Regions from separate parts of the Streptomyces sp. NPDC018045 genome, predicted to be linked through region 2. Evidence: riboswitches for the same ligand, from Rfam matches in the RefSeq annotation. Region 2 holds a riboswitch; the other holds the start of a gene.
What was found. Region 2 has a riboswitch for glycine ahead of gcvT (glycine cleavage system aminomethyltransferase GcvT). Riboswitches for the same ligand answer to the same signal wherever they lie in the genome.
Positions count from the first base shown of each region.

Region 1: another riboswitch for glycine. It lies ahead of gcvP (aminomethyl-transferring glycine dehydrogenase); the one in region 2 lies ahead of gcvT (glycine cleavage system aminomethyltransferase GcvT).

Region 1 is NZ_JBIRFL010000029.1:57,605-73,104, reverse strand. It holds gene ACH4EB_RS34005 (sugar phosphate nucleotidyltransferase) at 1-1,411, shown strand, start outside; gene ACH4EB_RS34000 (DUF881 domain-containing protein) at 1,528-2,442, shown strand; gene ACH4EB_RS33995 (small basic family protein) at 2,439-2,771, shown strand; gene ACH4EB_RS33990 (DUF881 domain-containing protein) at 2,777-3,724, shown strand; gene ACH4EB_RS33985 (FHA domain-containing protein) at 3,843-4,688, shown strand; gene ACH4EB_RS33980 (MerR family transcriptional regulator) at 4,706-5,452, shown strand; gene ACH4EB_RS33975 (bifunctional nuclease family protein) at 5,506-5,979, shown strand; gene ACH4EB_RS33970 (MerR family transcriptional regulator) at 6,166-6,768, shown strand; gene ACH4EB_RS33965 (DNA polymerase IV) at 7,059-8,672, shown strand; gene ACH4EB_RS33960 (PRC-barrel domain-containing protein) at 8,564-8,965, opposite strand; glycine riboswitch at 9,080-9,177, shown strand; gene gcvP (aminomethyl-transferring glycine dehydrogenase) at 9,366-12,251, shown strand; gene ACH4EB_RS33950 (DUF5999 family protein) at 12,401-12,607, opposite strand; gene ACH4EB_RS33945 (hypothetical protein) at 12,971-13,558, opposite strand; gene ACH4EB_RS33940 (glutamate--cysteine ligase) at 14,181-15,500, shown strand, end outside.
Region 2 is NZ_JBIRFL010000014.1:53,293-68,792, forward strand. It holds gene ACH4EB_RS26285 (cytochrome c biogenesis CcdA family protein) at 1-820, shown strand, start outside; gene ACH4EB_RS26290 (hypothetical protein) at 951-1,298, opposite strand; gene nadE (ammonia-dependent NAD(+) synthetase) at 1,520-2,350, opposite strand; gene ACH4EB_RS26300 (GH25 family lysozyme) at 2,422-2,976, opposite strand; gene ACH4EB_RS26305 (class I SAM-dependent methyltransferase) at 3,761-4,429, shown strand; gene ACH4EB_RS26310 (HNH endonuclease) at 4,426-5,439, shown strand; gene ACH4EB_RS26315 (L-serine ammonia-lyase) at 5,688-7,070, opposite strand; gene ACH4EB_RS26320 (APC family permease) at 7,184-8,848, opposite strand; gene glyA (serine hydroxymethyltransferase) at 9,189-10,448, opposite strand; gene gcvH (glycine cleavage system protein GcvH) at 10,504-10,878, opposite strand; gene gcvT (glycine cleavage system aminomethyltransferase GcvT) at 10,946-12,073, opposite strand; glycine riboswitch at 12,216-12,311, opposite strand; gene ACH4EB_RS26340 (AAA family ATPase) at 12,565-13,314, shown strand; gene ACH4EB_RS26345 (hypothetical protein) at 13,519-14,334, opposite strand; gene ACH4EB_RS26350 (enhanced serine sensitivity protein SseB) at 14,531-15,328, shown strand; gene ACH4EB_RS26355 (enhanced serine sensitivity protein SseB C-terminal domain-containing protein) at 15,490-15,500, shown strand, end outside.

The DNA.
Region 1 (15,500 bases), on a different contig from region 2:
GACCATCGAGGCCGGTGCCTTCGTCAACACGTCGGTGATCTGGGAGTCCCGCGGCCAGGCGCACCTGTTCGGCGCGCGGGGCGTCTCCGGCATCCTGAACGTCGAGATCACCCCCGAGGTCGCGGTACGGCTCGCCGGCGCGTACGCCACGACCCTGAAGAAGGGGTCCACGGTCACCATCGCCCGTGACCACTCCCGGGGCGCGCGGGCGCTCAAGCGCGCGATGATCTCCGCGCTCCAGGCCAGCGCCATCGACGTACGGGACGTGGAGAACGTGCCGCTGCCGGTCGCCCGGCAGCAGACGGCCCGGGGCAGTGCCGGCGGCATCATGGTGCGTACGACACCGGGCGTACCGGACTCCGTCGACATCATGTTCCTCGACGAGCGCGGCGCCGACCTCTCGCTGGCGGGCCAGCGCAAGCTGGACCGGGTCTACGCGCGCCAGGAGTACCGCAGGGCCTTCCCGGGCGAGATCGGCGACCTGCACTTCCCCTCCAGCGTCTACGACTCGTACACCGGGTCGCTGCTCAGGTCGCTGGACACCGAGGGCATCGGCGAGGCGGGACTGAAGGTGGTCGTCGACGCCTCCAACGGCAGCGCCGGCCTGGTGCTGCCCAGCCTCCTGGGGCGGCTCGGCGTCGACTCGCTGACCATCAACCCAGGCCTGGACGAGTCCCGGCCGACGGAGACCGCCGACGCCCGGCGCGCCGGGCTGGTGCGGCTCGGAGAGATCGTGGCTTCCGCGCGGGCCGCCTTCGGGGTGCGCTTCGACCCCGTCGGTGAGCGGCTGTCGCTGGTCGACGAGCGCGGCCGGATCATCGAGGACGACCGGGCGCTGCTGGTCATGCTCGACCTGGTGGCCGCCGAACGGCGCAGCGGCCGGGTGGCGCTGCCGGTGACGACGACCCGTATCGCCGAGCAGGTGGCCGCCTACCACGGCACCCAGGTCGAGTGGACGACCACCTCGCCCGACGACCTGACCCGGGTGGGCCGCGGGGACGACACCATCTTCGGTGGTGACGGCCGTGGCGGATTCATCATTCCGGAGTTCAGCAGCGTCTTCGACGGCGCGGCGGCGTTCGTGCGGCTGATCGGGCTGGTGGCGCGGACGCAGCTCACGCTCAGCCAGATCGACGCGCGCATCCCGCGGGCGCATGTGCTCAAGCGGGACCTGGCGACGCCGTGGGCGGTCAAGGGCCTGGTCATGCGCCATGTGGTGGAAGCCGCCGGCGACCGGTCGGTGGACACGACCGACGGCGTACGGGTGGTGGAGGCCGACGGACGCTGGGTGCTGGTGCTGCCGGACCCGGCGGAGGCCGTCACCCATCTGTGGGCGGAGGGCCCGGACGACGCCTCGGCCCAGCAACTGCTGGACGAGTGGTCGGCGGTGGTGGACAGCGCGGGCCGCTGATCCCCGGCGGGCGTGACCGCGTCCGTACCGTTCCGTGACCCCACCGGCGTGCCGCGATTCGGCACGCCGGTGGGGCCATTGGGCGACTACGGCGCCGACGTGCGACGATGTGCGGCATGTCGCAGCAGCGCCCCGATCGGAGCACCCCCCACCAGGCCGCGCGCCCGGATGCCTCGATGTCGCTGCTGACCAACGTCATGGACCATGCCCTGGACGACGGGTACGCGGAAGCGGCGGCGCGCAAGGCGGCGGCGGGGGTGCGGGGCCTCCCGCGTACCTTGCGGGCGAAGTTGGGGCTGGCGGCGGGCCTGGTGCTCGCCACGGTGGTGGTGACGGTCGGCGCCGCCCAGGCGCGGATATCGGCACCCACCCTGGCGAAGGAGCGCGAAGAGCTGATCAACCGCATCGAGCACGGCACGGCCGACGCCGACGCGGTGCAGAAGCGGGTCGACGCGCTCCGCGACGATGTGGGCGCCATGCAGCGCAAGGCGTTGGAGGAGCACGGCGGCGACCGGGCCGAGCTGCTGGCGCTGCTGGCCGGCTCGACGCAGGTGACCGGACCCGGGGTGAAACTGGTCGTCGACGATGCCAAGTCGGCGCAGTCGGGTGGCGGCGGTCCGCGTGAGAGCAGCGGGTTCTCGGACACCGGGCGGCTGCGCGACCGCGATCTGCAGCGGGTCGTCAACGGCCTCTGGGCGTCCGGGGCCGAGGCGGTCTCCGTCAACGGGCAGCGGCTCACCTCCCTCTCGGCGATCAGAGCCGCGGGAGAGGCCATACTGGTCGACAACAAGCCGCTGGTGCCGCCGTACACGGTGCTGGCGGTGGGGGACGGGCACAAGCTCGCGACCGCGTTCCAGGACAGTGCGGACGGTCAGTACTTGGACGTGCTGCGCAAGAACTACGGCATCCGTACGAAGATTTCCGCCGAGAACGAGGTCACGCTGCCGCCCGCGCCCAGTTTGATCGTACGTACAGCACAGCCGAAGGCCGGTGCCGCGGGTGGCGCCGACACAGGGAAGGGCACATCGTGATCGCCGTACTGGGCCTCATCGTGGGAGTCGTGGTCGGGCTTGTGGTCCGGCCGGTGGTGCCGACGGTGGTCGAGCCCTACCTGCCGATCGCTGTCGTGGCGGCGCTGGACGCCGTCTTCGGCGGTCTGCGCGCGATGCTGGACGGCATCTTCGACGACAAGGTCTTCGTCGTTTCGTTCCTGTCCAACGTGGTGGTCGCCGCGCTGATCGTCTTCCTCGGCGACAAGCTCGGCGTCGGCGCCCAACTGTCCACCGGTGTGGTCGTCGTACTGGGCATCCGCATCTTCTCCAACGCCGCGGCCATCCGCCGGCACGTCTTCAGGGCCTGATGCCGATGGCTACGGACGAGAACCCCGAGCGGGACGGGACGGCGCCGGGAGCGGGCCGGGCCCCGCTGGAGCCGGGCAAGGAGCCGTCCGGCGGGACGGACCGGCCGGCCGACCGGCGGCCGATGCCCCCGGAGAGCCGGTCGCAGGCCGGGCAGGCCGACGCGGAGCACGCCGCGGACGAGGCTCCGGCGGGCGCCGAACGGGGGGCGCGGCCCGGCGCGCCGGAGCCGGAGATGACCGGGCGGCAGCGTCTGGCGGCCGGTCTGTGGCCGCCGCGGCTGACCCGGGCCCAACTGATCGTCGCCCTGCTGCTGTTCATTCTCGGACTCGGCCTGGCAATTCAGGTACGTTCCACGAGTGACAACAGTGCACTACGGGGTGCGCGGCAGGAGGACCTGGTGCGCATCCTGGATGAATTGGACAACCGTTCGCAACGCCTGACGGATGAACAGCGCAGGCTGGAGGGCCAGAAGACCGAGCTGGAGAACAGCTCGGACCAGGCGGAGGAGGCCCGGAAGCAGACCGTGGAGAAGGAGCAGCAGCTCGGCGTGCTGGCGGGGACGGTGGCGGCCCAGGGGCCGGGCATCAACCTCACCATCAACGACCCGACGCACTCCGTCGAGGCGGACAAACTCCTGGACACCGTCCAGGAGTTGCGGGCGGCCGGCGCCGAGGCCATTCAGATCAACGACGTACGGATCGTGGCCGATTCGTACCTGTCGGACGTCCGTGGCGGCGTGGAGGTCGACGGCAAACGCGTCACCCAGCCGTACCGTTTCAAGGTGATCGGCAAGCCCGAGGACCTGGAACCGGCGCTGAACATCCCTGGCGGTGTGGTGCAGACTTTGGAAAAGGAGCAGGCCACTGTGTCTGTGAGCCGTGACGAGAAGATCATCGTGGACGCCTTGCGGGCGGCGAAGCGGCCTGACTACGCTCGGTCGTCATCGCGGTGAGCCGGCGACGTGGCGGAGCGCCCCGGGTCGGGCAAGAGGTAGCGGGGGGTCGGCGCACCGTACGGGTGGTGCGTGGTGGAAACTGTGTGGAGGCCACGGACGTTAACAGGATGTCCGGATCGGCCGGTGTGTGCATCGAGGGTTCGTCCTGCCCCACGGGCGGGTCTGTTTCGTTCAAGGGGAATCGCCCGTGAAGTTGTTTGCAAAGCTGTTCGGCAAGAGCGCACGCCAGGAGGGCGGCAGCGGCTCGGCGAAGCACCGTGCCCCGCGCCAGCCCGAGGAGAGCGGCGCCGGCGGAGAGCGTCCGCTCTTCCGCGACCAGGTCGGTGGCCCCGGGGCGTCGGGTGCCCATTCTGTTGACCCCTCCGTGCCCGGCCGCATAGGTTCCCAGGGACCGTCGGCCGCGAACACGGGTGGAGGGGTTCCCTTGCCGGTCTGTACGAGGTGCGGTCACCGCAACGCCGAGGCGAGCCGGTTCTGCTCCAACTGCGGAGCGCCGCTGCGCCCCGGGGCGCAGGCCGAGCGTGCCTCCGAGACGACCTCGACCATCTCCATCTCGGGGCTGGAGGCGTACGACGCGGAGACGACGGGGCAGACGCCGATCCCGTCGCTGTCCCCCGAGGCCCAGGCCGCCGTCGAGGCGCTGCCCATGGGCTCGGCCCTGCTGGTCGTGCGCCGCGGACCGAACTCGGGCAGCCGCTTCCTGCTGGACGGCGACCTGACGACGGCCGGGCGGCACCCGCAGAGCGACATCTTCCTGGACGACGTGACGGTCTCGCGCCGCCACGTGGAGTTCCGTCGCGGCCAGGACGGCGGCTTCACCGTCGCCGACGTCGGCAGCCTGAACGGCACGTACGTCAACCGTGAGCGCATCGACGCGGTGCCGCTCGCCAACGGCGACGAGGTCCAGATCGGCAAGTTCCGGCTGGTCTTCTACGCGAGCCAGCGGAGCGTCGGCTTCTGACCGGCCAAGGAAGGCATATGCACCGCACTGCGCCGGGTGGTGCCGGGTCCGCCGGCACCACCTCGGACGGCAAGCTGATGAGCATCGGTACGGTGCTCAACGCGCTGCGCGACGAGTTCCCCGAGGTCACCATCTCCAAGATCCGCTTCTTGGAGGCCGAGGGGCTCGTCGAGCCTCGGCGCACCCCGTCCGGGTACCGCAAGTTCGGCCCGGACGACGTCGCCCGGCTGGCGGCCGTCCTGCGGATGCAGCGCGACCACTATCTTCCGCTGAAAGTGATCCGCGAGCATCTCGACGCCCTCGCGCGGGGCGAACAGGTGCAGCTCCCGGCTCCCGCCGCACCCGTGGGGGAGCTGTTCGAGGGCCTGGGCGAGCCGGCCGGCGACCGGCCCACGGCCGCCCGGATCGGCCGGGCGGAGCTGCTGGCCGCGGCCGAGGTCGAGGAGGCCGAGCTCGCCGACTGGGAGGCGTACGGGCTCATCGTCCCGGACGCCGGGGGCGGGTACGACATCGAGGCCGTCACGGTCGCCAAGCTCGTCGCCGAACTGGGGCGTTTCGGTCTGGAACCCCGCCATCTGAGGGCGGTCAAGGCTGCTGCCGAACGGGAGGCCAACCTCGTCGAGCAGGTCGTGGCGCCGCTGCGCCGCCACCGCAACCCGCAGACCAGGCAGCATGCCGAGGCCACGGCCAGAGAGCTGGCCACCTTGTCCGTACGGCTGCACGCGGCACTGGTCCAGTCGGCCCTGCGGGTCCGGCTCACGTGAGCAATGGGTGGCCCGACTACCCAAACCGGCCGGGCACGTCCTAGGGTTGCTGTGTGAACGAGCTCGATGTCGTGGGTGTCCGGGTGGAAATGCCTTCCAACCAACCGATCGTGCTCCTACGGGAGGTAGGAGGCGATCGTTACCTGCCCATTTGGATCGGGCCGGGGGAGGCCACCGCCATCGCCTTCGCCCAGCAGGGGATGGCCCCTGCCAGGCCGCTGACGCACGACCTCTTCAAGGACGTGCTGGAAGCGGTGGGCCAGGAACTGACCCAGGTCCGCATCACGGACCTGCGCGAGGGGGTCTTCTATGCCGAACTGGTCTTCGCCAGCGGTGTCGAGGTCAGCGCCCGTCCGTCCGACGCCATAGCGCTGGCGCTGCGCACCGGTACGCCGATCTACGGGACCGACGGGGTCCTCGACGACGCGGGCATCGCCATCCCGGACGAGCAGGAGGACGAGGTGGAGAAGTTCCGCGAGTTCCTCGACCAGATCTCGCCCGAGGACTTCGGCACCAACAGCCAGTGAGCCGGGTGCGCGGAGGGCCGCCTTCCGCGCATTCGAGTAGCCTTTCCCCGTCCTGGGGCACGAGAAACCACTCGCAGGGTGATTATCACTCGGCGTGGCGAGCGCGGCGATCGTTGACGCACCCCGAGTGACTGCATACCGTCGATAAGGCAGGTCCCGTCCGGGACGTGGAGGACGGAGGTCGGCGTGGCAATCACCGGCGACGGTACGGCGGCAGAAGGGGCGGTGCCGCTCCACCCCGGGGCGGTTGACCGTAACCCGGCACAGGCCGCCGAGGTGCCGGGGGACCGCGGGGCGGAAACCATCGGCTACCGCGGCCCGACGGCGTGCGCGGCCGCGGGGATCACCTACCGCCAGCTCGACTACTGGGCCCGTACGGGGCTCGTCGAGCCGAGCGTACGGCCCGCCTACGGGTCGGGCACCCAGCGGCTCTACAACTTCCGGGACGTCGTCGTCCTGAAGATCGTCAAGCGGCTGCTGGACACCGGGGTGTCCTTGCAGAACATCCGCACCGCCGTCCGGCACCTGCGCTCCCGCGGGCTGTCCGACCTGGCGAGGATGACCCTGATGAGCGACGGTGCGACGGTCTACGAATGCACCTCGCCCGACGAGGTCGTCGATCTGCTCCAGGGCGGGCAGGGCGTCTTCGGCATCGCCGTGGGCGTGGTGTGGCGCGACGTGGAGGGCGCGCTGTCGCAGCTCCACGGGGAGCGCGTGGACACCGGCGAGACGCTGGTCCGGCACAACCCGCACGACGAACTGGCGCGACGGCGCAACCGGGCGGGCTGAGACCAGGCGGGGTGCGGCCAGGGGCCGCGCCCGAGGCCGTGCTGACGGCCCGGGCGTCCGACACGGGTGATGCGTGAGGGACTTCTGACGTCTCACGGGCCACTGGGCGGGTTTCTGAGGCGGCCGAGAACGGTTGGTGCGCCCATCGGCCGGAGGCGGCGGGGAACGGGGCCGTAGCGGGCGCCCAGGGGCGCGCCGCGCCGCTCCCGCGCCGCGACCCGGCGGTTGGGTGCGTCGGCCGGCGAGGTCGGTCGGCGCGATTGTCAGTGGTGTGGGGGACGATCGGTCGTGTGAGACGTGCGCCGACGATCCTGCATCTGGACATGGATGCGTTCTTCGCGGCCGCCGAGCAGGCGGCCAAGCCGAGCCTGCGCGGAAAGCCCGTGGTGGTCGGCGGGATCGGCCCGCGCGGCGTGGTCTCCACGGCGTCGTACGAGGCCCGGGTCTTCGGCGTGCGCTCCGCCATGCCCACCGCCCAGGCCCGGCGCCGCTGCCCGAACGCGGCGTACCTGACCCCGCGCTTCACCCTGTACCGCCAGGTGAGCGACCAGGTCATGGAGCTGCTGCACGCACTGTCGCCGCTGGTGGAGCCGCTCAGCCTGGACGAGGCGTTCGTGGACCTGGAGGCGGGCGGCGTCGAGCCGGACACCGCGGCGGTGCGGGAGGTGGGGGAGCGGCTGCGGCGTGACATCAGACGTACGACGGGGCTCACCGGGTCGGTGGGCCTGGCCGGCGCCAAGATGCTCGCCAAGATCGCCTCGGAGCAGGCCAAGCCGGACGGCCTCGTGGTCATCGAACCGGGCAGGGAGCGGGAGCTGCTCGGCCCGATGACCGTGCGTACGCTGCCCGGCGTCGGCCCGGCCACGGCGGAGACGCTGCGCCGGGCGGGCATCCACACGGTCGCCGAGACGGCGGAGGCGGGCGAGGCTGAGCTCGTACGGCTGCTGGGCAGGGCGCACGGTGCCGGGCTGTACGCGATGGCACTGGGGCGCGACGAGCGGCCGGTGGTGGCCGAGCGGGACGCGAAGTCCATATCGGTCGAGGACACCTTCGAGGTGGATCTGACGGACCGGACGCGGGTGCGGGCGGAGGTGACGCGGCTGGCGGACCGGTGCGTGCAGCGGCTGCGGGCGGCCGGGCGGTCCGGGCGGACCGTCGTGATCAAGGTGCGCAACTACGACTTCTCGACGCTGACCAGGTCGGAGACGCTGCGCGGGCCCACGGACGACCCGGGGGTGGTGCGGGAGGCCGCGGCCCGGCTGCTGGATCTGGTGGACACGACGGGTGGCGTACGGCTGCTGGGCGTGGGCGTGACCGGCCTCGCGGACTTCACGCAGGAGGACCTGTTCGCCCAGGTGGCGACGGAGAAGGCCGCCGAGGAGGAGGCCGAGCGGGAGCGCCGGGCGGCCGACGAGGCCGCGCGGATGGCCGTCGACGAACCCGAGCGGCCCCGGCGGTGGCTCCCGGGGCTCGACGTCGTCCATGACGAGTTCGGGGCCGGGTGGGTGCAGGGCAGCGGGGTGGGCCGGGTGACCGTACGGTTCGAGCAGCCGTGGACCGGGCCCGGGCGGGTGCGCACCTTCCGGGTCGACGACCCCGCATTGCGGCCCGGCGAGCCGCTGCCGCTGGTGGGCGGCCCGCCGGACGGGTGGCGGGGCGAGCCGTCCGGTGCGCCGGACGAGCCGGCCGACGGGGCCGGCGACCCCTCCGGTGGCCTCGCCGGGGCCGGTTCCGAGAGACCCGCCGGCACCGCCTCCCACGGGCCGGGCGGCCCCGGCGCCGCGCCCTCCGCCGCTCAGTCCTCGGCGCCGGCCACCCGGCCGAACTCCGTGTCGGCCGGTGCGGCGTCCGACCCGGGCACTGGATCGGGCACCGCATCGGGGGCCGGGATGTCCAGCCGGTAGTGGTGGTAGAGCTGGAGTTCCTGCTCCGGCGAGAGGTGGCGGCCCACCCCGAAGTCCGGCGCGTCCTTGATCAGCTTGCGGTCGTAGGGGACGTGCAGCGCCTCGTCGACCAGGTCGCTGGGCTCCAGGGGCACGAACGCGTCCCGGCTGAAGATCCCGGTGCGTACGGCCGCCCATTCCGGTTCGCCGGTCGCGTCGTCCAGGTACACCTCGTCGACGGTGCCGATCTTGGTTCCGTTCTTGTCGAACGCCTTGCGGCCGATCAAGCTGCGGGGATCGATATCGGTCTGCACGGTCCCTCCAAGTGGTCGCAACTGCCTTGTGACAACTACCAAACGGCACAATTCATGCCCCGGCCACTCGAAGGAACGTCCGTTCGCCGCGCTGGTAGGCTGGCGAACGGCTGCAGACCCCATGCGGGAGAGTCCTTCGTCGATCATGGCGGAGGCGCCGAAGGAGCAACTCCTCCCCGGAATCTCTCAGGCTCACGTACCGCATGGACGAGGTCACTCTGGAAAGCAGGGCGGGCCACGGACGGGCACAGCGCCGGAACCCCTCCTCACCGACGGTGAAAGCCGGTACCGCGTGCGGGACCGGTGAAGCTCTCAGGTTGAGATGACAGAGGGGGAGGCCGTCCGGGCACCAGCGCCGTGGTGCCCCGCGTAGGTCGAAACGACCAGGAGGCCCCCGCAGATGACCACCAACCGCATCTCCCTGACCGAGCTGGAACGAGGCACGCCGTTCGAGCAGCGGCACATCGGCCCCGGTCCGGAGGCCCAGGCCAAGATGCTCGCGCAGGTCGGGTTCGGATCGCTGGACGAACTCACCGCGGCCGCCGTACCGGACGTGATCAAGAGCGCGGAGGCGCTGGGCCTGCCCCAGGGTCGTTCCGAGGCCGAGGTGCTGGCCGAGCTGCGGGCGCTCGCGGACCGTAACCAGGTGCTCGCTCCGATGATCGGGCTCGGCTACCACGGCACGTTCACCCCGCCGGTGATCCTGCGCAACGTGATGGAGAATCCCGCCTGGTACACGGCGTACACCCCGTACCAGCCGGAGATCTCGCAGGGCCGCCTGGAGGCGCTGCTCAATTTCCAGACCATGGTCGCCGACCTGACCGGACTGCCGACCTCCGGCGCCTCGCTGCTGGACGAGGGCACGGCCGCCGCCGAGGCGATGGCCCTCTCGCGGCGCGTGGGCAAGGTCAAGCAGGGCGTCTTCCTGGTCGACGCCGACTGTCTGCCGCAGACCATCGCCGTCATCGAGACCCGCGCCGAGCCGACGGGCGTGGAGGTCGTGGTGGCGGACCTGTCCGCGGGCATCCCGGCGGAGGTGGCCGAGCGCGGCGTCTTCGGTGTGCTGCTCCAGTACCCGGGCGCTTCCGGCGCCGTACGGGACCCGCGTGCCGTCATCGGACAGGCACACGAGCTGGGCGCGATCGTCACCGTCGCCGCCGACCTGCTGGCGTTGACGCTGCTGACCTCGCCGGGTGAGCTGGGCGCCGACATCGCCGTCGGCACCACGCAGCGGTTCGGTGTCCCGATGGGCTTCGGCGGCCCGCACGCCGGATTCATGGCCGTACGCGAGAAGTTCGCCCGCAGCCTGCCCGGCCGCCTGGTCGGCGTCTCGGTGGACGCCGACGGCAACCAGGCGTACCGGCTCGCCCTCCAGACGCGTGAGCAGCACATCCGCCGGGAGAAGGCCACCAGCAACATCTGCACCGCACAGGTGCTGCTCGCGGTGATGGCGGGGATGTACGCCGTCTACCACGGCCCGGACGGCCTCGCGGCCATCGCCCGCCGTACCCACCGCTACGCCTCCGTCCTGGCGGAGGGCCTTCGTGCGGGCGGCGTCGAGGTCGTGCACGGCGGGTACTTCGACACGCTGACCGTACGGGTGCCGGGCCGGGCCGCCGAGGCCGTCGCCGCGGCCCGCGAGGCCGGGGTCAACCTGCGGCTCGTGGACGCCGACCTGGTGGGCGTCGCCTGCGACGAGACCACCGGGCGCGCGCAGGTGCACGCGGTGTGGCGCGCCTTCGGCGTGCAGGCCGACATCGAGCGGCTGGACGCGGCCGTGGCCGACGCGCTGCCCCAGGAGCTGCTGCGCCGTGACACGTACCTGACGCACCCGGTCTTCCACCAGTACCGCTCCGAGACCGCCATGCTGCGCTACCTGCGCCGCCTGTCGGACAAGGACTACGCGCTGGACCGCGGCATGATCCCGCTCGGCTCGTGCACCATGAAGCTGAACGCGACGGCCGAGATGGAGCCGGTCACCTGGCCCGAGTTCGGCCAGCTCCACCCGTTCGCGCCGGTCGAGCAGGCGCAGGGCTACCTCACGCTCATCGCAGAGCTGGAGGAGCGGCTGGCCACGGTCACCGGCTACGACAAGGTCTCCATCCAGCCGAACGCCGGCTCACAGGGCGAACTGGCCGGTCTGCTGGCCGTACGGGCGTACCACCGCGCCAACGGCGACGAGCAGCGCACGGTCTGCCTGATCCCGTCCTCCGCGCACGGCACCAACGCCGCCAGCGCCGTGATGGCCGGCATGAAGGTCGTCGTCGTCAAGACCGGCGAGGACGGCGAGGTGGACGCCGACGACCTGCACGCCAAGATAGAGCAGTACCGTGACGAGCTCGCGGTGCTGATGGTGACCTACCCGTCCACGCACGGCGTGTTCGAGGAACACATCACGCAGATCTGCGCGGCGGTGCACGACGCCGGCGGCCAGGTGTACGTGGACGGCGCCAACCTCAACGCGCTGGTCGGGCTCGCCGAGCCGGGCTCGTTCGGCGGCGACGTCTCGCACCTGAACCTGCACAAGACCTTCTGCATCCCGCACGGCGGCGGCGGCCCCGGCGTCGGCCCGGTCGGCGTCCGCGCCCACCTGGCGCCGTACCTGCCCAACCACCCGCTCCAGCCCACCGCCGGCCCGGAGACGGGCGTGGGCCCCGTCTCCGCCGCGCCGTGGGGCTCCGCGGGCATCCTCCCCATCTCCTGGGCGTACGTCCGGCTGATGGGCGGCGCGGGCCTCACGCGCGCCACCCAGGTCGCGGTGCTCGGCGCCAACTACATCGCCAAGCGCCTGGAGCCGCACTACCCCGTGCTCTACACCGGCCCCGGCGGTCTGGTCGCGCACGAGTGCATCATCGACGTACGGCCGCTGACCAAGGCGACCGGCGTGAGCATCGACGACGTCGCCAAGCGGCTGATCGACTACGGCTTCCACGCGCCGACGATGTCCTTCCCGGTGGCCGGCACGCTGATGATCGAGCCGACCGAGAGCGAGGACCTGCACGAGCTGGACCGCTTCTGCGACGCGATGATCGCGATCCGTGCGGAGATCGACAAGGTCGGCTCGGGGGAGTGGGACAAGGACGACAACCCGCTGCGCAACGCCCCGCACACCGCGGCGGCGCTCAGCGGTGAGTGGCCGCACCCGTACACCCGTGAGGAGGCGGTCTTCCCGGCCGGTGTCGAGCCGTCGGAGAAGTACTGGCCGCCGGTGCGCCGAATCGACGGTGCGTTCGGCGACCGCAACCTTGTGTGCTCCTGCCCGCCGTTGGAGGAGTACGACGGCTGATCCGCCGTCGGCGTGCACCGTTCGCGGTCGCGCGGCAACGCGAAGGGCCCTCGGCGTCGACGCCGGGGGCCCTGTTGGCCGTTGTGCTGTGGTGTCGCTCGGCCTGTGCCGTGCTGTGCGGTCGTGCGTGGTGCCGTGCGCTGACGCGGTCAGGCAGCGGTGGCCACGTGCGGCGTGCCCAGAACCCGGTGCGGCGCGATGACCTGGCCGTCCGGCAGCAGTTCACCGGTGTCCTCGAACAGGAGGACACCGTTGCACAGCAGGCTCCAGCCCTGCTCCGGGTGGTGCGCCACCAGGTGGGCGGCCTCCCGGTCGGCGGAGTCTGCGGTCGGGCACGGCGGTTGATGCTGGCACATGGATGACGTCTTTCGCTGCGATGTGGTCTGATTCGTCCTGCGGCTCGATGAGATGGTCATGGCCGCTCCCCCGTTTCAGTAGGTCGATACCAGTGTTGCCCCACGGGCCGGATTCCGCAGGGATTTGGCTGCAGCGGCACTCACTAGATAATGACGCATCACCCGTGCGGTCGGTTCATTTCAAGTCCGTCCTCTCCACGGGGCGTTGGGGGCGGGCGGACGCGTACTCCGCGCGGGTGAGCGCAGCGGAGCGCCCCGCGGCCGTGAAAGGCGCGGGGCGCGTTCCTGTGGGGCGGTGTGCTCCTGTGCGCGGTTGCGTCGTACGACCTCGGCCGATCGCCGCGGAGAACCCCCTGCCGGGTCTCAGGCCGGCGACCCCAGGAGGGGCACCGGCGCGAGGCGCAGACTCAGCCGGGGCAGCAGGTCCGCCACCCGGTGCGCACGGTGGGCGGCGATGCCCGGCGGGGCCGGCGCCAGCGGGACCAGGACGTCACCCGGGGCGGGTACCCCCTCGGCGCCGTCTGCGGCGACATCGTGGTGCAGCCACAGGGTGAGCATGTACAGCTCCGGCACGGACAGCAGGCGCGGCTGGTACGGGGTCGGTACGGACTCCGCCTGACGCAGTGCCCGTTCGGTCGACGTGACGTAGGGGCCCTCGCAGAAATGCGAGAAGGTCCAGCCGTCGGCCGTGAGCATGGCTTCGGCGGTCGCCACCGACCGCTCGCCGCTGCGGATCAGGAAGCGCCAGCCGGTCAGCCGGGTACGGGGCGGCCCGGCGGGGTGGCTGACATCGTCCAACACGTGCACGGGAAGAGGGAGTTCGGGGTGCAGCGGACCCTGATGGGCACGGAGGGCGGGAGTGCGGGCCTCGCGCACGGCGGTGGGGGAACCGAGGGCGGCGAGGACACTGCGGAGGGCAGGCGCGGGGGCAGGGGGAACATGCAGCGGCATGGTGGGTCGCCTCTCACTTGGGAGACACGGTGGTGCTGGGCATGGTGCGGACGACGTCGTCAGCGTGCGGGGTCAGAGCGCCAGTACTCGGCCGACCGGGGATGTCGGCCCGGCGGGGTCAGCCGCTGTGCCGCAGCCCCGGTGGAACACCGCAACGCTGGGCGCCAACTCTCTGCCTCGTCAGCGAAGTTTATACGACGTGTGTTCACCAAGTGTTTCGGCTAGCCGTTCCATGGATTGCCGACAAGGCGATATCCGGACCCGTCCGAGCGGTGTTTTCTGCGCCTTTGTGCGGCGCGTGGTGCGACGGCCTGCTATTCCGCCGTGAACACGGTAGGCCGGATCCGGACGGTCTTTTCGCCGATCTCGACAGCGTTTACCGCGACGCAATGAGCCGGCCTCCGGACCCGACGGTATGCCCTCGGAATGTGCCAGCCCCTGCGTCTCCCGGAGTCTACCGGTTCCGGCGCACGTCCGAGGCGTTGTCGATCGGATTGCCGGGCATCATCGACCGTAGCGCGTTCGCCGGGGCGCCGCCGGGGAGCCCGGTGGCCCCGGGCGCTGCCGGAAGGCCCGGGCGGCCCGCCGGGCCGGGCCCGTCGTCACGAGGAGGGACGCTTCGATGGGGGAGAAGGTTGCGGCGGGCGGTAACGGCCTCACGGACCGGCAACGCTATCGGAGAAAGCTGCACGAGTGCCTGACGGGATTGCAGAGGCTCCTGGACGACAAGCGGTTCGACCGCCCCAAGAATCTGATGGGGCTGGAGATCGAATTGAATCTCGCCGGGCCGGACGGCATGCCGCGCATGATGAACTCACAGGTTCTGGAGCGCATCGCGAGCCGCGATTTCCAGACCGAACTGGCCCAGTGCAACCTGGAAGTCAATATCCTTCCGCACCGGCTCTCCGGGCGCGTCCTCGACCAGCTCGCCGAAGAACTGCGCACGGGCCTGGCCTACGCCGACCGCAAGGCCGCCGAAGTGGCCGCCCGTATTGTGATGATCGGCATTCTGCCGACGCTGGCCGCCGAGGACCTGGTCGCCTCCAACCTCTCGGAGATCGACCGCTATGTCCTGCTCAACGACCAGATGAGGGCCGCGCGCGGCGAGGACTTCCGGATCGAGCTGGAGGGCGTCGAACGGCTGGAGTCCTCCTCGGCCTCCATCGCGCCCGAGGCCGCGTGCACCTCGGTGCAACTGCACCTCCAGGTCACCCCGAACCGCTTCCCCGCCGTCTGGAACGCGGCCCAGGCCGTCGCCGCCGTCCAGATCGCGGTCGGCGCCAACTCGCCGTTCGTCTTCGGCCGCGAACTGTGGCGCGAGTCCCGCCCTCCGGTGTTCCAGCAGGCCACCGACGTACGGCCGCCGGAGCTGCGGGCCCAGGGGGTGCGACCGCGCACCTGGTTCGGGGAGCGCTGGATCGACGCCCCGTACGAGCTGTTCGAGGAAAATCTGCGCTTCTTCCCGCCGCTGCTGCCCATCCACTCGGACGAGGAGCCCCTCGCCGTCCTGGACGAGGGCGGCATCCCGAGCCTGGCGGAGCTGGTGTTGCACAACGGCACCGTCTACCGCTGGAACCGCCCGGTGTACGGCGTCGCCGACGGCGTCCCGCACCTCAGGGTCGAGAACCGCGTGCTGCCCGCGGGCCCCACCGTCACCGACGTCATCGCCAACACGGCCTTCTACTACGGCCTGGTGCGGACGCTGGCCGAGGAGCCGCGACCGGTGTGGACCCGGATGCCGTTCGCCGCGGCGGCCGAGAACTTCGACACCGCGTGCCGCCGCGGCATCGACGCCGTACTGAAGTGGCCCCGCCCCGGCCGCTCCGGCGGCCTCGGCGAGATCTCCGCCGTACGCCTGGTGCGCCAGGAACTGCTGCCCATGGCCGCGGCCGGGCTGGACGCCTGGGGCGTCGAACCGGTCGACCGCGACCACTACCTCGGC
Region 2 (15,500 bases):
CGGCTACCTCGCCGCCTTCCTGGGCGGCGCCCTCGCCCTGCTCAGCCCGTGCAGCGCGCTGCTGCTGCCCGCCTTCTTCGCCTACTCCCTCTCCCACCCCGGCCGGCTGCTGGCCCGTACCGGTGTGTTCTACCTGGGCCTCGCCACCACGCTCGTCCCGCTCGGCGCGGCGAGCACGGCCGCCAGCCGGCTGTTCAACGGCCACCGGGACCTGCTCGTCGCCATCGGCGGCTGGGTCGTGATCGCGATGGGCCTCGCCCAGATCCTCGGCCTGGGCTTCGCCTTCAAGCGCGCGCAGCAGGCGGCGTCCCGGATCACTCCGCGCTCGGCCGTGTCCACGTTCCTGCTGGGCTGCGTCTACGGCCTTGCGGGGTTCTGCGCCGGGCCGATCCTGGGCGCGGTGCTGACGGTCACGGCGGTCAGCGGATCGCCGGTCCACGGCGCGTCCATGCTCGCCGTGTACGCGCTCGGCATGGCCCTTCCGCTGTTCGTGCTCGCCCTGCTCTGGGACCGCTTCTCGCTGGGCAGCCGGGGCTGGCTCCGCGGCCGGGAGTTCAGCGTCGGCAAGCTGCGGCTGCACACCACCTCCCTGGTGTCGGGCCTGTTCTTCATCGGGATCGGCGTGCTGTTCCTCACCTTCAACGGCACCAGCGCGCTGCCCGGGATCCTGGACGCGGACGCGGAGGTCCGGGTCGAGCAGTGGGCCACCCGGATCGGGAACTCCGTGCCGGATTTCGTCCTCGTCGCCCTGGTCGCGCTCGTCGTCGCGGGCGTACTCGGCCGTATCGCGCTGCGCCCGGAGAAGAAGCGGCAGGACTGAGCGGCCCGGCCACCGGCCGGTCGGGTGACCGGCCGGTGGCACGGCGCGGCGCGAGGGACCGTCCGCCTCACGGGCGGTCCGGCACCCCCGCACACCGCGGGATGCCGGGCCGCCCGGCAGACGCAGTCGCCTAGGCGCTGCGGCGCAGGGAGTGATCCTGACGGTCCCAGTGGTACGGCTGGTGGGGGCCGGCGTCCGCACGGCGGCGGCGGTCGTTGCACAGCAGGCACTTGCCGTACCCCGGAGGCAGCGGGTCCTCCGGATCGCCGTACAGCGGATCGACCGCGCCGTGCGGATGTATGGCGCAGCCGGTCGGGCCGGTCAGCGTGCTGAGCGAGCTGGCGGCGGTCAGCGCCTGCCGCAGGACGTCGACGAGCTGGTCGGCGTCCCGCCGGGTGGGCGCCGCCTGGAGGGAGGTGGCGATGTCGGATGCGGTCGTCAGCGCGGTCTGGAGTTCGCGCAGGTCTGCGTAACCCATGCTCCGGAGCGTAGAGCCCCCCACTGACAGTCGATCTTCCGATCGCGTTTCACGGCGTCGCATGCCCCATCCATGCCCGCCGCGGGCCACGATTGCGCACACCGAAGATGACCATCCCCTAGCCGGAGCATGACAGGCGTTACGGGGGCCGGACGTGAAGGGGGCGCCGCCCGGTGGGGGCCGGGGCCCGGCCCCCACCGCGAAGCCGCTCGGAGAGCCGCTCAGGGAGCGGTCGGCAGCTCCCGCTTGTGGGCCGTGGCGTGGTAGCGGCGGACGATCGCCTCGTACGCCTCCGCGGCGACCGCCTTGCCCTCCAGGAAGTCGTCGATGACGTCGTACGTGACACCGAGGGCGTCCTCGTCCGGCTTGCCCGGGTCCAGCGTCTCCAGGTCGGCGGTCGGTACCTTGCGGACCAGCTCGGCCGGGGCGCCCAGCGCGTCGGCGACGGCCCGTACCCGGCGCTTGGTCAGGCCGGTGAGCGGCACCACGTCCGCCGCGCCGTCGCCGTACTTGGTGAAGAAGCCGGAGACCGCCTCGGCGGCGTGGTCGGTGCCCACGACCAGGCCGTCCTGGGCGCCCGCGACCGCGTACTGCGCGATCATCCGCTGCCGGGCCTTGATGTTGCCCTGGACGAAGTCCTGGTGCCGCTCGTCCCGGAAGGTGATCCCGCCGGCCAGTGCCGCCTCCAGGGCGGCGTCACTGGCCGGGCGGATGTCGACGGTCAGCAGCTCGTCGGCCTTGATGAAGTCCAGCGCCCGCTGCGCGTCGTGCTCGTCGGCCTGGACCCCGTACGGCAGTCGCATCGCGTAGAACGTCGCGTCGTGCCCCGCGTCCCGGGCCCGCTCCACCGCGAGCTGGCACAGCCGGCCGGCGGTGGTGGAGTCCACGCCGCCGCTGATGCCCAGGACGAGGGCGCGCAGGCCCGTGGTCGTCAGCCGTTCGGTGAGGAAGGCCACGCGGCGTTCGATCTCCGCCTGGACGTCGAACGACGCGGACACCTGGAGATCCCGGGCGATCTCCTGCTGCTGGGACGTGGACGCCGGGTCGGTCACGGCTGCTCCTTCGGACGAGGGGCCAGCGCGGTACGCAGGGTGCGTGGTGCTGGTACGGACAGGACACGACTCTATGACGGAGACGCCCATTCCTTCAGGGCGGCCCTGTTCGGGAAGTCGGCCACGTCCTTGTCCAGCGGCCGGTCCGTGTACTGGTGGAAGCGCCACGGCGCCTTGATACGGGGGTGCCCGGCCGAGACGTAGTCGGCGATCCACAGGCCGTCGCCGGCGTACGAGGTCGTGTCGTGGTTGAGCCAGAAGTCACGGTTGCAGTAGAGGATCACCCGGTGGGTGGGCCGCAGGCGTTTGACCTCCTTGAGGAACTGGTCCTTCTGGGTGTTGCTCGCGTAGGTGCCGCCGCCGGTGCGCTCCCAGTCCGCCGCCAGCAGGTCGCCCTCCACGGACGCGCACTTCTCGACGAAGTACTTCGCCTGCGCCGCGATGTTGCCCGGCCACAGGAAGTGGTAGAAGCCCACGACACAGCCGGCCTTGCGGGCCTTGGCCGCCTGCGCGCTCTGGTGCGGGTTGATGTACGAACGGCCCTCCGTCGCCTTGACGATGACGAAGTCCAGACCGGTCGCCGAGTACGAGGGGTTGTGGGAACTGACGTCGACGCCATGCAGCATGTACGGCCTCCTGCCGACCGAAAACGATCGATTACGATGCGTCACCTGGTGTTATCAGCAGTTCAACATGTCCACGCCGTCTCGCGCCAGAGTCCGGCAGTGAACTTCCGCTGATCAACGCGTTGTTGGCGGGCGTGCGGACGCGGGTGACGTTCTCCGACCGGGAATGATCGACTTCCGTTTCGGTAGCGATACGTAGAGGATCGGGTTCCGGCTGCGGGGGCGGGGCGCGCGGATTGGCCACGGGAGGGCGCGCGTCGGCCAGAGAACCGCCGGAGTTCGGCCAGACCGGGCGCCCCCGTGTTTCGGCCGCCCGCCGACGCGCGCGGCGCGACCGGACGGAGCGCCCTGCGGGGGCCCGTACCACCGCCCGCGAAGCTGCCCCGGGCACATTCGTCCGGCACGAACCATCTCTGACCTCGGCAGACTTACCGGACGCCGCGCGCCGCACGCCGCCCCGGGAGCGACCGCCAACTCAAGCCCTTCAGCCCCAGCCGCCCGCCGCGCCCCTCCCACCCCTGCCGAAGACTCCATCCCACCGTCCGAAACCCACCTGCGACGGCCGCGACCACCGGACCCCGCACGCCCCCGGCCCGCTCCCCACCACCCCGCCGCACGTCCTGCTCCTCGCCGCCGCCGACGCACCGCTCGCCGCCCACGGCCGGTCTCCGCTCGTTCGGGCCGACCGGACCGGCCGGGCCACCGGCCACTTCTCCTGGCTTCGGCACTCCGGCCGGGCGTGCGTGGCGGAAGCGTTGTCAGTGGCGGGTCGTAGTGTGCGGGTATGACGACGAACGGGGGAGCGGACGCCGGTGACGGCACCGCACGGCGGCGGACCGCCGGGGACGGCACGGGCGTCCGGCCGTACTACGCACGGGCCGCGGGCGCGCTGTCCGAGCGGTACGAGAGCGTCCGCTTCGAGGACGTGCACCGGGACTTCCTGCCCCTGCTGCCCGCCGCCCCGGCCCGTGTGGCCGACATCGGCGCGGGCACCGGACGGGACGCCGCCGCCCTGGCCGCCCGGGGCCACGACGTCCTGGCCGTCGAACCCGTCGCCGAACTGCGCGCCGTGGCCCGGCGGCTGCACCCTTCCCCGGCGGTCCGCTGGCTGGCGGACTCCTTGCCCGCGCTGGCCCGACTCGCCGGCGAGAGCGGGAGCTTCGACGCGATCCTGCTCTCCGCCGTATGGATGCATCTGGAGGAACAGGACCGCCCGCCGGCCATGCGACGCCTCCACGACCTCCTGGCCCCCGGGGGCCGCCTCTTCCTCACCCTCCGGCACGGCCCGCCGCCCAGGGACCGCCGGATGTACGACATCCCCGCCCCCGAAACCGTGGCCCTCGCCCGGCAGCACGCCCTGCGCCTGCTCCACCTCGGCGACGACGGCGCCGACCAACTGGGCCGCGAAGAGATCCACTGGACCGGCCTGGCCTTCGAGAAGGAGCGCCCGTGACGATCGACACCTTCTACGCGAACGCTCCGTCCGCCCGCGCGTCCTGGCGCCTGGCGATCCTGATGGGCCACAACGCCCGTACGTACAAGTTCGCCCTCGGCAACGCCCTGCTCCACCACGCGGCCCAGGGCCACACGGAGGTGCCCCTGCGCGATCTCGCGGCTCCGTACGCGATGACGCTTCTCGAACGTGCGGCCCAGGCTCCCCAGGCGCCGGTCGGCCGGATGGCTCTGAGCGAAACGGACTTCCTGACCGTCGCGACACAGGAAAGCGCGGAATCCCGCCGCCTCGGCCGCCCCACCGACCGGCTGCTGGACGCCGCGGTGCGGTCGATGCCGGGCATGGTGATGCAAAAGTTCCACAACCACGGCGGGACCGAGGTGCCGCACCGCTTCTACGAGGTCGTCGGCAGCCCGCGTAACCGAACGGTCCGGCTCAGCTCCGCCCTCGGCCGGGTGGCCCGGTCGCACGAGATCGCCGGGCTGCACGCGGAGCTGGACGCCCGCTGGAGCATCGTGGAGAACTCCTTCGCGACCGGCATAGGACGCAGCCTGATAGCGGACGGCGTCCGCGTCGACCGGGAGACCCTGCGCCTGACGGACCAGCGCCGGCGCCGTCAGGTCACCGGTGTCGCCGCGGCCGTGGCCGGGTTCCAGCACGGCCGCTGCCACGTCTGCGACGAGACGGTGAGCCCTGAGGAGACCGCCGTCGACCACGTCTTCCCGTACGCGCTCATGCGGCGCTTCGAAAGCGTCCGCGGCTGGTCCGGGCCCGACCTGGACTCGCTGTGGAACCTCGCCGTCGCCCACAGGACGTGCAACGGGAAGAAGAGCGACCGGATGCCGACCGCCGACGAACTGGCACGACTGGCCCGCCGCAACGAGCAGATCATGCGCTCGCCCCGGCCGCTCCACACCACCCTGCGTCTCACTCTGGAAAAGGCCGTGCCCGGTCGGCGGATATCCGACTGGGCGACGTTCCTGCGGGAGGTCGCGAAGGCCTGCGCGTGAGCGGCCCGGCACGGCGCCGCAGCCGGTGCTCCGCCCGCCCCGGTTCACCGCCCCGACCATGGCGCTCGGCTCACCGCCCCGGCCGCGCCGTCCGGAGCACCGTCCCGGCCTCGCACGCCGTCCGGAGCGCCGTCCCGGCCGCGCCGCCCGGCTCATCAGCCCGACCGCGCACGCCACCCGGCCCGCAGCTCCCCGACCCGCAGGCTTCCCGCCCCGCGAGTCCCGACTCATGCCCCCCCGGTGGCAGCTCAGCATTCGATGATGTTGACCGCCAGCCCGCCCCGGGCCGTTTCCTTGTACTTGACGCTCATGTCGGCGCCGGTGTCCTTCATGGTCTTGATGACCTTGTCGAGGGAGACGTGGTGGCGTCCGTCGCCGCGCAGGGACATGCGGGCGGCGGTGACGGCCTTGACCGCGGCCATGCCGTTGCGTTCGATGCACGGGATCTGGACGAGGCCGCCGACCGGGTCGCAGGTCAGGCCGAGGTTGTGCTCCATGCCGATCTCGGCGGCGTTCTCGACCTGCTCGGGGGTGCCGCCGAGGACCTCGGCGAGGCCGCCGGCGGCCATCGAGCAGGCCGAGCCGACCTCGCCCTGGCAGCCGACCTCGGCGCCGGAGATGGAGGCGTTCTCCTTGAAGAGCATGCCGATGGCGGAAGCGGCGAGCAGGAAGCGGACGACGCCGTCCTCGTCGGCGCCGGGCACGAAGTTGACGTAGTAGTGCAGGACGGCGGGGATGATGCCGGCCGCGCCGTTGGTGGGGGCGGTGACGACCCGGCCGCCGGCCGCGTTCTCCTCGTTGACGGCCATCGCGTAGAGGGTGATCCACTCCATCGCGTGGGCCTCGGGGCTGCCCTCGGCGCGCAGCGCGCGGGCGCCGTTGGCGGCGCGGCGGCGGACCTTGAGGCCGCCGGGCAGGATGCCCTCGCGGGCCATGCCGCGGGACACACACGCCTGCATGACCTGCCAGATCTCCAGCAGCCCGGTGCGGATCTCGTCCTCCGTGCGCCATGCCTTCTCGTTCTCCAGCATGAGGGAGGAGATGGACAGGCCGGTCTCGCGGGAGAGGCGCAGCAGCTCGTCGCCGGTGCGGAAGGGGTACTTCAGCACCGTGTCGTCGAGCTTGATGCGGTCCTCGCCGACCGCGTCCTCGTCGACGACGAAGCCGCCGCCGACGGAGTAGTAGGTCTTCTCCAGCAGGGGCGCGCCGCCCGCGTCGTACGCGAAGAGGGTCATGCCGTTGGCGTGGTACGGCAGGGAGCGGCGGCGGTGCAGGATCAGCTCGGTCGACTCGTCGAAGTCGATCTCGTGGTCGGTGCCTATCTCCGCGCCGAGCAGCCGCAGCCGGCCGCTCTTGCGGATCCGCTCGACCTCGTCGTCGGCCGTCTCGACGTCCACGGTGCGCGGGGAGTGGCCCTCCAGGCCGAGCAGGACGGCCTTGGGCGTGCCGTGGCCGTGGCCGGTGGCGCCGAGCGAGCCGAAGAGTTCGGCCCGGACCGCCGTCGTCTGGGCGAGCAGACCGTCCTTCTTGAGCCGCCCGACGAACATCCGGGCGGCGCGCATCGGGCCGACGGTGTGGGAGCTGGACGGGCCGATGCCGATGGAGAAGAGGTCGAAGACGGAGATGGCCACGGTGGCGGACTCCCTTGTCTGCTCGTGGTGGACGGTGGAGCAAAGGGGCGGACGAAACGGAAGGTACGTTCCTGCGCCGACTGTCGAGCCTAACCCGGACGGCGGACAGACTCTCAGACGGAGGCCATCGGACGGTTGTCCTCCGGCACAACGGCAGAAGACGCAGCGGAGGCGGTCCCGGTGTCGAGTACCGGGTCGGTACCGGTCAGACCCGTTTCGTGGGCGCGGACCCCGGCGCGTACGGCCAGGAAGTAGAACGCGACGGCGGAGAGCGCGACGAGGGCGATGTCCAGGCCGCCGGGGATGACGCCGTGGCCGCCGAAGTCCGGGCTGCCGAGCGCGGACAGCACGGACATCCAGACCAGGAAGCCGACCAGCCACCAGGCGGGCGCGAACTGCTCGCGCAGATTCGTCTCGCCGCGCCGCCGCAGCACCACCGCCGCGACCGGCGCGGCCACCAGCGTCAGCAGTGCGACCTTTCCGGTGTCCGGCCACTTCGACCAGTACAGCGCGCACGCCGCGAAGGCGAAGGTGACCGGGCACAGCACCGCGGCCGCGGGCAGCCGGAACGGGCGCGGCAGGTCGGGCCTGGTCCGGCGGAAGACGCCCACCGCGATCGGGCCGATCAGATACGAGATGACCATGGCGGCCGAGATCACGCTGGCCAGCGCGTTCCAGCTACGGCCGACGGTGACCAGCAGCAGGACCGAGAACCCGAGGTTGAGCCACATCGCGGGGCGGGCGGTCCCGTACCGGGGGTGCACGGCGGCCAGCTTCCTGGGGAAGAAACCGGTCTCGGCGAGGTTCTGGACCATGTACGCGGCGGACGCGACATTGGCGATGTTGGAGCCGGCCGGCGAGATGAAGGCGCCGAACTGGAGCATCGTGACGACCCAGTGCAGCATCAGCACCTTGGCCAGGTCGGCGAAGGGCGAGCTGAGGTTCACCCCGTGCCAGCCGCCCGCCTGCGTCAACTGCTCCGGCGGTACGGCGCCGAGGAACGCGGTCTGGAGCGCGAGGTAGATCACCAGGCCCAGCGAGAGCGCGCCGACCAGCGCGACCGGGATGGCCCGGCCGGGGTTCTTGGCGGCGCCGCCGAGGTTGACCACGGCCTGGAAGCCGTTGAAGGCGAAGACCACGCCGCAGGTGGTCACGGCGGTCAGTACGGCCGGCCAGCCGTACGGGGCGAAGCCGCCGTGCGCGGTGAAGTTCGACGTGTGGAAGCCGGAGGCGATCAGCGCGGCCACGGCCAGCACCGGGATCGCGAACTTGACCAGGGTCAGGACCGTGTTGGCGCGGGCCAGGAACTGGACCGACCAGTAGCAGGTCAGCCACAGCGCGAAGGTCAGCAGCAGCGCCACGCCGCTGCCGGCCGCGGTGAGGTGGCCGGTGGCCGGGTCGACCAGGTCCCGGGCCCAGCCGAAGCCCCAGGAGGACATGTACTGGGTGGCGGCGATGGACTCGATCGGGATCAGCGAGGCGACCGCGATCCACACCGCCCAGCCGGTCAGGAAGCCGAGCACGGGGCCGTGCGAGAGGTGGCCGTAGCGGGCCATGCCGCCGGGGATCGGATACGCGGAGCCGACCTCCGCGTAGGACATCGCGATCATGCCGATGAAGACGGCGCCGATGACCCAGGCGACCAGGGCTGCGGGGCCCGCCACCTGCGCGGCGGAGCCGGCGCCGAAGAGCCAGCCGGAGCCGAAGATCGAACCGATGCCGATCATGGTCAGGGCGAAGAGACCGATCCCTTTGCGGTTGCCCGCGCTCATGTCCATTGCCGTGCGTGTTCCGTCCTGCTGTGGTGCGAAGGGCCCCGCGTCATTGAGGGGCCGTTCTCAGCCTATGGGGCGGAAAATCACCGTAAGGCGGACGGAAAGGCCGTGCGCCCGGGGCCAACAACCCCGAGCGCACGGCCTGTTCACCCCACGGACACCGCCTCGGCGGCACCCGGCGGGGCGCACTTCATGAAACGCGTCACACAGCGGCGTCACGCCATGACGTCACCCGGCCGTCACGCACCGGCGGGCACGGCGGTGCGTGACGGCCGCGGTGCACGACGGCACCACCCGGCCGCGCCCCATGCGCCACGAGGCCGCGTGGGCCGGGTGGCGCGGGTCACAGCGACGGGTACAGCGGGTGCTTGCCGGCCAGGGTGGTCACCCGGGCCTTGAGCGCCTCGGCGTCGTACGAGGGCTTGAGCGCCTCGGCGATGATGTCGGCGACCTCGCGGAAGTCCTCCGCCGTGAAGCCGCGGGTGGCCAGCGCCGGGGTGCCGATCCGCAGGCCCGAGGTGACCATCGGGGGCCGCGGGTCGTTCGGGACGGCGTTGCGGTTGACCGTGATGCCGACCTCGTGGAGGCGGTCCTCGGCCTGCTGGCCGTCCAGCTCGCTGTTGCGCAGGTCGACCAGGACCAGGTGCACGTCGGTGCCGCCGGACAGGACGGAGACGCCGTGCTCGGTGATGTCGGACTGCGTCAGACGCTCGGCGAGGATGCGCGCGCCGTCCAGGGTGCGCTGCTGGCGCTCCTTGAACTCCTCGCTCGCCGCGACCTTGAAGGACACCGCCTTCGCCGCGATGACGTGCTCCAGCGGGCCGCCCTGCTGGCCCGGGAAGACCGCCGAGTTGATCTTCTTGGCGAGCTCCTGGGTGGACAGGATCACACCGCCGCGCGGGCCGCCCAGGGTCTTGTGCGTGGTGGTGGTCACGACGTGGGCGTGCGGCACCGGGTTGGGGTGCAGCCCGGCCGCCACCAGGCCGGCGAAGTGCGCCATGTCGACCATCAGGTACGCGCCGACCTCGTCGGCGATCCGGCGGAACGCCGCGAAGTCGAGCTGACGCGGGTACGCCGACCAGCCGGCCACGATGAGCTGCGGACGGGTCTCCTTGGCCAGGCGCTCGACCTCGCCCATGTCGACCTGACCGGACTCCTCGTCGACGTGGTAGGGCACCACGTTGTAGAGCTTGCCGGAAAAGTTGATCTTCATGCCGTGGGTCAGGTGCCCGCCGTGCGCGAGGTTCAGACCCATGATCGTGTCGCCCGGCTTGAGCAGTGCGAACATCGCGGCCGCGTTGGCCTGCGCGCCGGAGTGCGGCTGCACGTTCGCCGCCTCGGCGCCGAACAGCGCCTTGATGCGGTCGATGGCGATCCGCTCGACCACGTCGACGTGCTCGCAGCCGCCGTAGTAGCGGCGGCCCGGGTAGCCCTCGGCGTACTTGTTGGTGAGGACCGAGCCCTGGGCCTCCATGACGGCGGCCGGGGCGAAGTTCTCCGACGCGATCATTTCGAGGGTGGACTGCTGACGGTGGAGCTCGGCGTCGACGGCGGCGGCGACGTCGGGGTCGAGCTCGTGGAGGGAGCTGTTCAGAAGCGACATGACTCTTCCTGGGGTACGCGGGGCGCACGGCCCCGCCGGGCGGCGGGTGGGCGGGTCAGCCGGTGAAGGCGGTGTACTCGTCGGCCGAGAGCAGGTCGTCCGGCTCGCCGCTGACCTTCACCTTGAACAGCCAGCCACCCTCGAACGGGGCGGTGTTCACCAGCGAGGGGTCGCTCACCACGTCCTCGTTGATCTCCGTGACCTCGCCGTCGACGGGGGAGTAGAGATCGCTGACGGACTTGGTCGACTCCAGCTCACCGCAGGTCTCGCCCGCCGTGACCGTCTCACCGACCGGGGGAAGCTGCACGAAGACGACGTCGCCGAGCGCGTTGGCGGCGTGCTCGGTGATGCCGATCGTCGAGACGCCCTCCTCGGCGGCCGACAGCCACTCGTGCTCCTTGCTGTAGCGGAGCTGCTGGGGGTTGTTCATGTCTTGATTCTCCTGGATGCGGTGGCGTGCTCGGTGCGGGGGTCTTGACAGGTGAGACGCGAACGCGTCACTTCTGGCGCTTGTAGAAGGGCAGTGCCACGACCTCGTACGGCTCGTGGGTGCCACGGATGTCCACCGCCACGCCGGCGGTGCCGGGCGTGGCGTGCGCGGCGTCGACGTACGCCATGGCGACGGGCTTGCCGAGGGTGGGCGAGGGGGCACCGGAGGTGACCTCGCCGATGACGGCGCCGTCCGGGCCCACGACCGGGTATCCGGCGCGCGGCACGCGGCGGCCCTCGGCGATCAGGCCGACCAGTCGGCGGGGCGGCTGCGTCTCGGCGCGGTCGCGGGCCGCCTCCAGGGCGGCGCGGCCCACGAAGTCACCGCCGTTCGTCGTCTTCTCGAACTTCACGACCCGGCCCAGGCCCGCGTCGAACGGCGTGGTGCCGGTGGTCAGCTCGTGCCCGTACAGCGGCATGCCCGCCTCCAGGCGCAGCGTGTCCCGGCAGGACAGGCCGCAGGGCACCAGGCCCGCGTCCTTGCCGGCCTCGGTCAGCGCCTCCCAGAGGGCGACCGCGTCCGAGGGGCGGACGAACAGCTCGAAACCGTCCTCACCGGTGTATCCCGTACGGGCGATCAGCGCGGGCACGCCCGCGACGGTGCCGGGCAGCCCGGCGTAGTACTTCAGCCCGTCCAGGTCGGCGTCGGTAAGACCCTTGAGGATGCCGGGGGACTCCGGGCCCTGCACGGCGAGCAGCGCGTACGCGTCCCGGTCGTCGCGCACCTCGGCCTCGAAGCCGCGCGCCCGCTCGGTGAGCGCGTCCAGCACGACCTGCGCGTTGGAGGCGTTGGCGACGACCATGTACTCCGCCTCGCCGAGGCGGTAGACGATCAGGTCGTCCAGGATGCCGCCCTCGGCGTCGCAGATCATGGTGTAGCGGGCGCGGCCGACGGCCACCCCGCCGATGTTGCCGACCAGCGCGAAGTCCAGCAGGTCGGCGGCGCGCGGTCCGGTGACGGTGATCTCGCCCATGTGCGAGAGGTCGAACAGGCCGGCGCGGGTACGGACGGCGACGTGCTCGTCCCGCTCGCTGCCGTAGCGCAGCGGCATGTCCCATCCGGCGAAGTCGGTCATGGTCGCGCCGAGCGCGCGATGCGTCGCGTCCAGCGCGGTGCGGCGGGGGGCTTCGGTCATGGTGGTGGCTCCCGGGCATGGGTGACAAGACGGTCTCCCCATCTGTCATCGGAACCTGAGAGGTTCACCGGAAGGCCGTGACCGGTCCCCGGTTTGCACCTTGGGTGGAGCCACACCGCGGCGGCCCGCTTTTCAGATCTGCCTCGCCCGCGCGGTATCGGGGCCTGAGAGATTCAAGGGAGGACTTGCTCCTTCGGCGCCCCGCCGTGACGGCCGGGGACTCTCCCGCGCGGATTCAAGCGGCCGGTATGCAGTTGGCTGGGCGTGGCACCCGTACGCGGACGCACACGGAGGTGCGCGGTCCGGCACATGGCGCGCACATCATCGCACGGGATCGCCGGATACAGGAGCCCTGGTCGTACCGGTGTTCGCAGGGGTGTCACGACAGTGTCCTGGGACTGTACGAATCGTGGGATTTCCTTGAAGCGCATTACCTTTTCTTGACACTCTGCGGGTACGGGGACCACACCGGACCGGGAGGGGCGATCACGGTGCACAGGCAGGCCGCACTCGCGACAAGTCCGGGAGGCGCGCCCCCGGGCTGTGTCCCGGAAGCCACGGGAGCCGCCCCGGGGCCCCGGCGGCTGCCGCTCGGGGTGGTACGCCCCGGCCGGGCGCGGGCCGCGGCGGCGGACACCCCGACGGCGGACGTCGTCGACCTCCGGGACCGGCATGCCGTGCGCGAAGCGGCCGAGCTGCGTTTCGCGGCGGGTGACGTGGTGGTGGTCTCCGGTCTGCCGGGCAGCGGCAAGAGCACCCTCATGCTCCGGGTGGTGCCCGACCTCGACCGCCGGGGCGCCGCCGTGCACCGCGTCGACTCGCAGGACGTACGGGAGCGCTGGGAGCGCGGCAGGCTGCGCCGGCTTCCCTACGCGCTCTACCGGCCGCTGGTCAGGGCCGCCCACTATCTGGGGCTGCGGCGGGCGCTTCGCTCCGGCGGCAGTGTGGTGGTGCACGACTGCGGCACCCTCGCGTGGGTGCGCCGCTGGCTCGCGCGCGCGGCACGGCGCGGCGGGCGCGGCCTGCACCTGGTGCTGCTGGACGTGCCGCCCGAGGTCGCGCTGTCCGGGCAGCGTTCGCGCGGACGCGGCGTCTCCGGTTACGCCTTCGCCCGGCACCGGCGCGCGGTGCGGCGGCTGGCCGCCCGTGCCCAGGCGGCCCGGCTCCCCGCGGGTTTCACCTCGGCCGTCCTGCTGGACCGGCCGGCGGCGGGAGCGCTGCGGCGGATCGCCTTCGAGTGAGGCATGGCCCCGGGGCCGAGCCGGGGTGCGCGCGGCGTCCGCCGCGGCCCGCCCCGCCCGCCGGGCCGTACGCCCGTGGCCGCCCGGGGTGCCGGATGCCTGACGGGCCGTACGGAAGGTTCCGTACGGCCCGTCAGGACCGGTCCTAGCTCTGGCGTATCTCCCGCATCTGCGCCTCCTCCGGACGCTCGGCACCGGCCCGATCTAAAGGCCCAGGGCCTTGAGCAGCACGACCGGCAGCGACAGCACCGACTTGACCAGCGAGCCGGCGGCCGGCTGCTCCGGCTGCTGCGCCGCGTCGGCCGGCCGCGCCTGGGCGTTCGGCTGTCCCTCGGCGTTCGGCCGCGGTTCGGCGGCGGCCGGCTGGGTGTCGGCGTTCGGCTGCGGGTCGCTGGTCGGCGCCTTCGGCTGGGCGGCCGACTGGCCGTCCGCCTCGTCCGCCGGCTCGGCGGCGGGCCGGGCCGGCCGGTTGGCCGCCTGCACGGCGGGCTGCGCGGCGGGCTGCGCCGCGGGCTCGGCGGCCGGCTGCTGTTGCAGGCCGCCGAGCAGCTTGTCGATGCCCAGGATCTTGAAGATGTCGGTGACGGACCGGGAGACCGACTCGGTCAGGCCCTGGGTCGCGCCGGCCGGCTCCTCCGGCCCCGGTGCCCGGCGTGCCAGCTCGTCCATCTGCGCGCGCAGGTTCTGCGAGGCCCGGCGCAACTGGACGGAGTCGGCCGACACCGAGCGGTCGGAGTCCTCGTTCAGCAGGTCCGCCAGCCGCTGCGCGTCCTGGAGGACCGTGTCCAGGCGGGTGCGGGCGGCCCTGACCTCCACGGAGTGGCCGCGGCTGTCGGCCGACTTCTCCGCCAGCTCGGTCGAGGCGTCCGCCAGCCTGCCGATGTCGTCGACGATGATGCTGTGGTTGCGGACCGGGGGCTTGGGGCCCTCCACCGCGGTCGCGGAGCCCGTGGCGCCGAGGGCGAGGGCGCCGGCGGTGGTGGCGCAGAGGAGGGCGGAGGCGGTCCGGTGCGTTGCCATCAGGAGACGTGCCTTTCTGTAGGAACGGCAGGGCAAGATCACCCTGGAGCCACCTTCGGAGCGGGGTGCACGGTCCGCAACCGCTCGCGCGCGTTCGGTGGTCATCCGGATGCACCAGGCCCCCTCCCGTCTGCTGGCGTTAGGGTCGTCGACCAGGTAAGGCGCGGTACGAGCGGTGAAGAGCGGGTGGGTGGACATGGACTTTCCGGAGCAGGGCATTCCGCGGCTGGAGTGGCCCGCCAACGAGCTGGAGGAGGTGCTCGCCGCCTCGGTGGGGCACCCCGGGGCGGGCGCCCGCATCGTCGAGGTGCTCGGCCGCAGCCGTATATGGGTGCCGCTGCCCAAGGGCGGCGGCCCGGAGAGCGCGGGGATGGGCCGGGCGGGCCTGGACCTGCCGACCGTCGAGATCGGCCCGGCCGCGTACGTCCCGGTCTTCAGCTCCGAGCAGGAGTTCCAGCGGGTGGCCGGGCCGCATCTGTCCTTCGCCGTCGCGCCGGCCGCCGAGTTCGCGCGCGGCCTGCCCCCGCTGATCGGCATCGCCGTCAACCCGGAGGGCACGGTCGGCGTGCCGCTGCCGCCGGACGCGGTGGCCGAGCTGTGCCGGACCGGCCGCCCGGACCAGCCCGGCGCGCCGAGCGGTGGCCGGGTCCGGCTGTTCGAGCCGGACTGGCAGGAGGAGCCGGTGGACTTCCTGGCCGCGGCCGGGCTGGAGTTCTCGTCGGCGGGCTTCGTGGTCACCGCGCGTCGCGCGCTGGCCAGCGTCGAGGGGGACGCGCCCGCGCTGTTCGTCGGCGTCCAGGTGGACGCCGCGGCCGTCCTGCCGCACGACCCGGCCGTACGGGACGCCGTGACCGCCGCCCTCGGCCGGGCCCTCGGCGGGACCCCGCTGACCTGGCCCGTCCAACTGGTCATGCTGGACCTCGCCCAGGGCGACCCGGTCGCCGACTGGATGCTGGAGCGGGTCCGGCCCTTCTACTCCCGCGATGTCGCCTAGCGGCCCGCGGACGTCCGCTCCCCCGGCGCCCCCGGAGTGCTCCTTCCCGTGACCGCAAGCGGCGTGTGCTGATCCGGCCGGGGTCCGGACGCAGGCTCTAAGCTGTTGTTGCAACCGGCAGGCGTACCCCACGTGCCTGCCGTCAGGAAGGGACGGACCACGTGAGCGCGGG